Regions from separate parts of the Flintibacter sp. SJQ-8 genome, predicted to be linked through region 2. Evidence: riboswitches for the same ligand, from Rfam matches in the RefSeq annotation. Region 2 holds a riboswitch; the other holds the start of a gene.
The links. Region 2 has a riboswitch for lysine ahead of asd (aspartate-semialdehyde dehydrogenase). Riboswitches for the same ligand answer to the same signal wherever they lie in the genome.
Positions count from the first base shown of each region.

Region 1: it holds a riboswitch for lysine, as region 2 does, so the genes downstream of both, ACSAMP_RS03170 (Na+/H+ antiporter NhaC family protein) here and asd (aspartate-semialdehyde dehydrogenase) in region 2, are expected to answer to the same signal.

Region 1 is NZ_JBPJWR010000004.1:447,784-452,234, forward strand. Features, by position in the region: gene ACSAMP_RS03170 (Na+/H+ antiporter NhaC family protein) at 1-1,688, opposite strand, end outside; lysine riboswitch at 1,866-2,037, opposite strand; tRNA gene ACSAMP_RS03175 (tRNA-Leu) at 2,271-2,357, shown strand; gene ACSAMP_RS03180 (AAA family ATPase) at 2,753-4,198, shown strand; gene mtaB (tRNA (N(6)-L-threonylcarbamoyladenosine(37)-C(2))-methylthiotransferase MtaB) at 4,198-4,451, shown strand, end outside.
Region 2 is NZ_JBPJWR010000007.1:104,638-109,088, reverse strand. Features, by position in the region: gene ACSAMP_RS04685 (tRNA threonylcarbamoyladenosine dehydratase) at 1-70, opposite strand, end outside; gene dapB (4-hydroxy-tetrahydrodipicolinate reductase) at 236-991, opposite strand; gene dapA (4-hydroxy-tetrahydrodipicolinate synthase) at 1,004-1,894, opposite strand; gene asd (aspartate-semialdehyde dehydrogenase) at 1,953-3,044, opposite strand; lysine riboswitch at 3,209-3,389, opposite strand; gene ACSAMP_RS04665 (SpoIID/LytB domain-containing protein) at 3,468-4,451, shown strand, end outside.

The DNA.
Region 1 (4,451 bases), on a different contig from region 2:
AGCAGGCCGGGCAGACCGGCCTCCACCAGCACGCCGGCCAGGACATAGCACAGGCCGGAGATCACGGCGCAGGACACCGCATAGGGAAGCTGGGTGGACACGTGGTTGACGTGGTCGCACTGGGCCCCGGCGGAGGCCATGATGGTGGTGTCGGAGATGGGGGAGCAGTGGTCGCCGCACACGGCGCCGGCCATGCAGGCGGAGATGCACACGATGGCCAGGGGGTTGTCCATGGAGAACACGTTCTGGACAATGGGGATCAGGATGCCGAAGGTGCCCCAGCTGGTGCCGGTGGCAAAGGCCAGCAGGCAGCCCACGGCGAACACGATCACGGGCAGCAGCAGCTGCACCCCGGTGGCGGAGGTGCGCACAAAGTCCCGGACGAAATACTTGGCGCCCAGGGAGTCGGTCATGCCCTTCAGGGACCAGGCAAAGGTGAGAATCATGATGGCGGGGACCATGGCCTTAAAGCCGTCGGGGATGCAGCCCATCATCTCCTTAAAGGACATGGAGCGGCGGATGAGATAATAGATGATGGCGAACACCAGGCCGAAGGCGGAGCCCAGCATCAGGCCCACGGAGGCGTCGGAGTCGGAGAAGGCGGTGACGAAGTCGGCCCCGGAGAAGAAGCCGCCGGAGTAGATCATGCCGATGACGCAGCAGATGACCAGCACCACAATGGGGAACACCAGGTCCATGACAGAGCCCTTGCTCTCGTCCACCTCGTCGTCCATCATGGCATAGGGGTTGGAGCCGGAGAACAGGTCGCCCTTTTCAATGGCGTTGCGCTCATACCGGGCCATGGAGCCAAAGTCCACCTTCATTACCACAAGGCCGATCATCATCACCAGGGTGAGCAGGGCATAGAAGTTATAGGGGATGGCGCGGATGAACAGGTTCAGGCCCTGGCCGTCCTCGGCAAAGCCGGACACGGCGGCGGCCCAAGAGGAGATTGGGGCGATGATGCACACGGGGGCGGCGGTGGCGTCGATGATATAGGCCAGCTTCACCCGGGAGATGTTGTGCTTGTCGGTGATGGGCCGCATGACGCTGCCCACGGTGAGACAGTTGAAATAGTCGTCGATGAAGATGAGGCAGCCCAGCAGGATAGAGGCCAGCTGCGCCCCCACCCGGGTCTTGATGTTCTTCTGGGCCCAGCGGCCAAAGGCGGCGGAGCCGCCGGCCTTGTTCATCATGCAGACCATGGCACCCAGAATGACCAGGAAGATCAGGATGCCCACGTTATAGCTGTCGGACAGGGAGGCCACGATGCCGTCCTCAAAGACGTGGAGCAGCGTCCCCTCGAACTGGAAGTTGGAATAGAGCAGGCCGCCCATCAGAATGCCGATGAACAGGGAGGAATAGACCTCCTTGGTCAGCAGGGCCAGGGCGATGGCGATCACCGGGGGCAGCAGGGCGAAGGGGGTGTTGTAAAAGTGGCTGGGGGACTGGATATAGCCCTCTCCCCCGCAGGTGGCGCAGACAAATGTGCCGCCGCACACCTCGCAGTTTTCGTCCAGACCGTAGCAGCTCATGCAGATGCCCACGGTGCCGCAGTCGGGACACTCGATCATGGTGGTGCCCGGCTCCTCGGTGGGGTCGGCGGCCGCCCAGGCGGCGGTGGTCATGGCCAGCACCATCATCACGACCAGGATGATGCGCATGGGCCAGGCTCTTCTTGCGTTCATTTCAATTTCCTCCCAAACTTTTTTCGGGGCCGCGCCCCCGGAACACACACGGTCAAACAAGCCGGACAAGCGCGAACCGTCGTAAAGCACAAAAAAATATGGACGCCAAAAGCGCCCATCGTCTGAATACCGCCGCCTTTGCTCCCCCTTTCTGCTTGTAACAAGGGGCCTGAAAAACGGCAGGATAGCGCTCCACGTGTTTGTGACAGTCCGCAAGATGTTCTCCCGCGGCCCAGGAAGACGGCCCAGGCAGGTCCGGCTCCCTTCGGCGGTACACCCTCTCTCAAAAAGCCGGCTGCCTGGCCGAACGCTTTTTGATACGCATGAGTACCGCGCCTCTATCCGATTTATTTGATTTGCAAGTATCCTATCATGCCCTTGCACCCTTGTCAAGGCCGTTCCGGCGAAAACCAGAAAAACAGCCGGTTTTTCCGGGCAAATTTCCCAGCCGGGCCGTCCTGAGGAAAGCCGGAGAAAAAACTTTGAAAAAAATCGAAAAAACAGTTGACAGCCGGGCCGGGATTATGGTAGTATATGTTCTGCGCTAAGTCAACTGACTTTCAGCGTCAACCAAATATGGATGCGCGAGTGGTGGAATTGGTAGACTCGCTGGCTTCAGGTGCCAGTGCTCGCAAGGGCGTGCGGGTTCGACTCCCGCCTCGCGCACCAAAAAGAAAAACATCTGCTTTGCAGATGTTTTTCTTTTTGCTTTTGTGTCCGGTTGCCAGGCTCGTCCTTGACCCTGGTTGGCTTTCCCTTTATAATGGTACAATAATATTTCGATTAAAACTTGTCATTGCGAGGAAGGCAAAGCCCGACGCGGCGATCCGTTCTCCTCGTCCAGCAGCCTCCCTTGTTAAAGGGAGGTGGCACGGGCGCAGCCCGTGACGGAAGGATTCCGACCACAGGAAGGCTCTCCTAAAACCGGAATCCCTCAGTCAGCTTCGCTGACAGCCCCCTTTAACAAGGGGGCCAAGGGACGCGAGTTACGGATTGCCGCGTCGGTCCTGCGGACCTCCTCGCAATGACAGGCGCGGCATTTTTCAGAGAGGAGTTGGGGCACCATGCAGGCGCTTACGCCGGAGGAGCTTCATCAGCAATATACGCAGACGGTGGCCGCCTATCGGGCCCTGATCCCCGCCCCTGCCCTGCGCATGACCTTCAGCCACCAGGTGGACGGCTATTTCCGCCAGTATCTCCTGGGCCTGTGGAAGGTGGGCGGCGAGAGCGTGGAGCAGCGCCAGGTGGATATCTATAACGCCGTGTGGTCCCAGGGCAATCCCGCTCCCGCCGCCCTCTATTGGGAGGTGGCCACCGGCGTGGCCCAGGCCTGGGACTTCTGCCCCCCCGCCTTCTTTGCCGACCTGCGGTCCTATGACCGGCAGCACGCCAGCGACCTGTCCCGGCGCTTTGCCGACCAGCTCACCCTCCTCCTGCTGCTGTTCGCCTCTGCCGACGGCGGGGTGAGCGAGGCGGAGGCGGGCTACGTGAACGCCTGCAACGACATTTTATTGGAGCAGTGCCGCTTAGACGGCATTCGGTCCGACAGCCCCGGGGTGAACGCCGGGGACTATGTCTCCCGCCGCACCCCCGGCAAGTCCGCCTCTCAGGCCCCGGCCGCGCCCCAAAAGCAGACTCAGGACCAAGCCCAGCCTCAAACTCAGGACCAGCCCGAGGAGAAGCCCCTGCCCACCCTGGACGAGCTACTGGCTCAACTGGACGGCCTGTGCGGCCTGGACCAGGTAAAGAAAGATGTGAAGAGCCTTATCAACCTGGTAAAGGTGCGCAAGCTGCGGCAGCAGGCCGACCTGCCTGTGCCCCCTATGTCCCTGCACCTGGTCTTTCTGGGCAACCCGGGCACGGGCAAGACCACCGTGGCCCGGCTGCTGGCCCAGATCTATCGGGCGGTGGGCGTGCTCAGCAAGGGCCAGCTGGTGGAGGTGGACCGCTCCGGCCTGGTGGCGGGCTATGTGGGCCAGACGGCCCTGAAGACCCAGGAGGCGGTGCAGAAGGCCCTGGGCGGCGTGCTGTTCATCGACGAGGCCTATGCCCTGGTGAACCAGGACAGCGCCACCGACTTTGGCCGGGAGGCCATCGAGGTCCTGCTGAAAAACATGGAGGACCACCGGGACGACCTCATCGTCATCGTAGCGGGCTATACCAACCTGATGGAGAAATTTATCCACTCCAACCCGGGTCTGGAGTCCCGGTTCAACAAATACTTCTATTTTGAGGACTACACCGCCCCCCAGCTGCTGGAGATCTTCCAGTCCATGTGTAACCGGGGCGGCTATACCCTGTCCACTGAGGGGGAGGACGCGGCCCGCAAGCTGCTGGACGAGCTGTATGAAAACAGGGACGAGAACTTCGGCAACGCCCGGGACGTGCGCAACCTGTTTGAAAAGGCGGTCACCCGCCAGTCTGACCGGGTGGCCCTGCTGGACGCCCCCACCCGGGAGCAGCTGATGGAGCTGCTGCCCCAGGACATCGACGAACCGGAGGAACCCTGATGAAAGTTGCTTTTTACACCCTGGGCTGCAAAGTGAACCAGTATGAGACCCAGGCCATGGAGCAGATGATGACCGCCCGGGGGCACCAGCTGGTGCCCTTCGAGGGGGAGGCTGACGCCTATGTCATCAACACCTGCTCCGTCACGGCGGTCAGCGACAAAAAGTCCCGCCAGATGATCCGCCGGGCCCGCAAGGCCGCCCCGGACGCTATCCTGGCCGTGTGCGGCTGCTACGCCCAGACCCACCCGGAGGA
Region 2 (4,451 bases):
CCAGGGCACCCACGCCCGCCCGGGCCAGGGCCTCCACGCAGAAGCCGCCCACGCCGCCCACGCCGAACACGGCCACCTTAGCCCGGGCAAGCCGGTCCAGGGGTTCGTCCGATGAGCAGGCGGGTGCGGATAAAGGGGTCAGACATAAAATAGTATCCTCCTTAAAAACGTGGGACAGATAATATCCCCGCCCCGAAAAGCTGGGGCGGGGATATGCGTTTTCTGTAAAGAGCTTTTACTTTACAAGCATGCTCATGTCATACAGTCCGGGGGCGGTGACGCCGGAGATGAACTTGGCGGCCTCCACCGCGCCCTGGGCGAAGATTTCCCGGGAGAGGGCGGTGTGCTTGATCTCCATCACCTCGTCGTGCCCGGCGAAAATGATCTCGTGCTCGCCCACGATGGTGCCCCCGCGGACGGCGGAGATGCCGATCTCCTTCTTGTCCCGGGGCTGGCGGACGCTGTGGCGCTCGAACACATACTCGGTCTCGTGGCCGCAGCTCTGGGCGGCGGCGTCGGCGATCATCAGGGCGGTGCCGGAGGGGGCGTCCACCTTGCGGCGGTGGTGCCGCTCCACGATCTCGATGTCATAGCTGTCGCCCAGCACGCTGGCCGCCTTTTTCACCAGCTCCAGCAGGACGTTGATGCCAAGGGACATGTTGGCGGAGCGGAAAATGGGAGCCTCCAGCGCGGCGGCCCCGATCTGAGCCACCTGCTCCGGGGTATAGCCGGTGGTGGCCAGCACCAGGGGGGTCTTGGTGGTTTTGGCAAACTCCAGCAGGCCGTCCAGCGCGGCGGGGGAGGAGAAGTCGATCACCGCGTCCGCCTTGCCCTGGAACTGGGCGGGGGAGGCGTAGACGGGGAAGCTGCCGTCGCCCGCGCCCATCACGTCGAAGCCCGCCACCACCTCCACCTGGGGATCGGCGGCGCACAGCCCGGCCACCACCCGGCCCATGTGGCCGTTGCAGCCGGAAACGATTATCTTCAGCATGGCAAACGCTCCTTACTTCAGCAGGTCCATCCGCTCCAGAGAGGCGCGGAGCACCGCCAGGTTCTTCTCGGAGATGTCGCACAGGGGCAGGCGCAAGGGACCGGCCTCCATGCCCATCAGGTTCATGGCCGCCTTTACGGGGATGGGGTTCACCTCGCAGAACAGGGCGTCGATCAGGTCCATGTACTGGATCTGGATCTTAGAGGCCTCCTCGAACTTGCCGTCCAGGCACAGGTGGCTCATCTTCACCATCACGTCGGGGGCGATGTTAGACACCACGGAGATGACGCCCTTGGCGCCCAGAGACATCATGGGCACCACCTGGTCGTCGTTGCCGGACCAGATGTAGAAGTCGTCGGGGCAGACATAGCGGGTGTGGGCCAGGAGGGAGAAGTTGCCGCTGGCCTCCTTCACGCCGTTGATCTTGGGGTTCTCAGACAGGACCTTATAGGTGTCGGCGGTGAAGGACACGCCGGTGCGGCTGGGCACATTATAGAGGATAATGGGCAGCTGGGTCCGGTCGGCGATGTACTCATAGTGCTTGATGAGGCCGGTCTGGCTGGCCTTGTTATAGTAGGGAGTGACGTGGAGCAGGGCATCCGCGCCGGAGTCCTCCGCGTGCTGGGACAGATAGACAGCGGCGGAGGTGTCGTTGCTGCCCGCCCCGGCGATGACCTTCACCCGGTGATCCACCCGCTTGACGCAGAACTCCACGGCGGCAATGTGCTCCCGGATGGACATGGTGGCGGACTCGCCGGTGGTGCCGCAGACGCACACGGCGTCCACCCCAGCGGCGATCTGGGCGTCGATCAGACGGCCAAAGGCGTCGTAATTGATGTTTCCGTTCTGGTCAAAGGGGGTGGCCAGGGCGCAGCAGGAGCCGGTAAATACAGGCGTTCTCATAAAAAAACTCCTCTCTTTCAATGGAAAAATATCCCGCTCCGTGGGGAGAAAGGGCAGCTTACTTGTGGTCGATGTAGCCCTTGGCGCACAGCAGCTCGGCCAGCAGCACTGCACCGCCGGCGGCGCCCCGCAGGGTGTTGTGGCTCAGGCCCACGAACTTATAGTCATACTGGGTGTCGGGACGCAGACGGCCCATGGACACGGCCATGCCGCCCTCCAGCTCCCGGTCCAGCTTGGCCTGGGGACGGTCGGGCTCCTCGAAATAGTGGATGAACTGCTTGGGGGCGGAGGGCAGCTCCAGCTCCTGGGGACGACCCTTGAAGTCGGCCCAGTCGGCCTTGATCTGCTCCATGGAGGGCTTCTTCCCGTCGGCGAACTTGACGAACACGGCGGCGGTGTGGCCGTCGGACACGGGGACGCGCAGGCACTGGGCGGTGATGGCGGGGGCGTCGGCCTTGACGATCTTGCCGTTCTCCACGTGGCCCCACACCTTCAGGGGCTCCTGCTCGCTCTTCTCCTCCTCGCCGCCGATGTAGGGGATGACGTTGTCGATCATCTCGGGCCAGCGCTCAAAGGTCTTGCCCGCGCCGGAGATGGCCTGATAGGTGCACACCAGGGCCTTCTCGATGCCATACTTCATCAGGGGGTGCAGGGCTGGGGCATAGGACTGGATGGAGCAGTTGGACTTGACGGCGATGAAGCCCCGCTTGGTGCCCAGGCGGGCGCGCTGGGCGGGGATGACCTCCAGATGCTCGGGGTTCATCTCGGGCACCACCATGGGCACATCATCGGTCCAGCGGTGGGCGGAGTTGTTGGACACCACGGGGCACTCGGCCTTGGCATAGCGCTCCTCCAGGGTGCGGATCTCCTCCTTCTTCATGTCCACGGCGCAGAAGACAAAGTCTACCATGCCGGCGATCTTGTCCACGTCGGCCTGGGCGTCCAGGACCACCATGGACTTGGCCTGCTCGGGGATGGACGTTTTCATAGCCCAGCGGTGGGCAACAGCCTCTTCATAGGTCTTGCCGGCGGAGCGGGGGCTGGCTGCGATGGCGGTGAGCTGGAACCAGGGGTGGTTTTCCATCAGGGTGACAAAACGCTGTCCCACCATGCCGGTGCCGCCAATGACGCCTACTTTATACTTTTCCATACGAAACGACCTCCAAACTATAGCTATGACGGGGGCTTTCCCTTCGTGCGTCGAACGGGGGAGAGGGCTGCGAGGGGAAAAAATAAATCAGCGGCTTTTCAAGCGGCTGATTTTGTACTATAATGTCGGCGTAGGTGTTGTCCGCCGCCGGCAAAATATTCACAAAAGCAGACAGCGCTCCATCAGACCAAACTGATGACAGTCGCAAGGCTGTTAACCTGGCGACCAGAACTCACTCTGCCGGGTGAGGAGTCCTTCGGCGGCCGTCCCCTTTCGGCATGGCTGAAACAGGAACCGGCTCCCTGACCATGCTTACTCCTGTAAGCCGCGACCTCTATCTAGCTAAATTTGAATTTATCCTACCATGTTTCAAATGGGGTGTCAATAGCGCAAACCGGACGAAACAGAGAAATGGAGCAGACCATGAAGAAAAAAATTATGCAGCTTGCCGCTGTTTTCCTTGCAATGACAATGTGTGTGCCCACTGTATGGGGGGCGCGCACAGACAGCGCCGACCAAAAGGTCCGGGTGGGTCTGGCCTCCTCCAGCAGCCACAACGCCACGGGGGAGCTGGCCTGCGCCCATCTGCAGAACAACACGGGCTTTGGCGCAGGCTATCGCTTTGGCTATTATGACAGCGACCTGAACTTTGTGGAGCTGGCCCGCACTGGGCAGAGCACCGACCAGATCGCCGTGCTGAAGGCCCGGAACATGTACTATGGCTATGACTCCTCCGCCGGAAAGTATACCTATTCCGAGAGCAACCTGGGCGGCCCGGCGGTGGGCTGCTATCACATCCAGATCCCGGGCTCCTATGTCTCTTACAGCAACGCCGCGGCGGACGCCCAGCTGTACGGCGGTTTTGTGGCCTGGATCGACGGGGCCTATCAGGTGCGGGTGGGCAGCTATCTCACCAAGGAGGCGGCACAGGCCGCCCTGGCCGATCTGCCCCAGGGCACGGTGGTGGGCACCAGTGCCTACGGCATGAACGTGGTGGAGACGGGGACGGACCGCATCCTGTTCCAGTTTGACATGGGCAAGGGGGGCGCTCTGGGTATCCTGCCCGATGTCACCGGGGCCGGTGACGTGCGCACCTGGTTCTCCGGCTATAAATACCGGGGGGGCTTTACTTACCAGCGGGTGAGCGGCAACGACCTGACTGTGGTGAACGTGCTGCCTTTAGAGGACTACATCCGGGGGGTCATCTGTTATGAGATGGGCAACTCCTGGCCCTTGGAGGCCCTGAAGGCCCAGGCCATCTGCGCCCGTACCTATGTGCTGCGGCGGCTGAACTACCACGGCAGTCTGGGTTTTGACGTGTGCAACAGCGATGCCTGCCAGGTCTACCGGGGCGTGGGCAGCAACCGGGCCGACTATGGCCCCAGCGATACCAGCGACCGGGCCGCC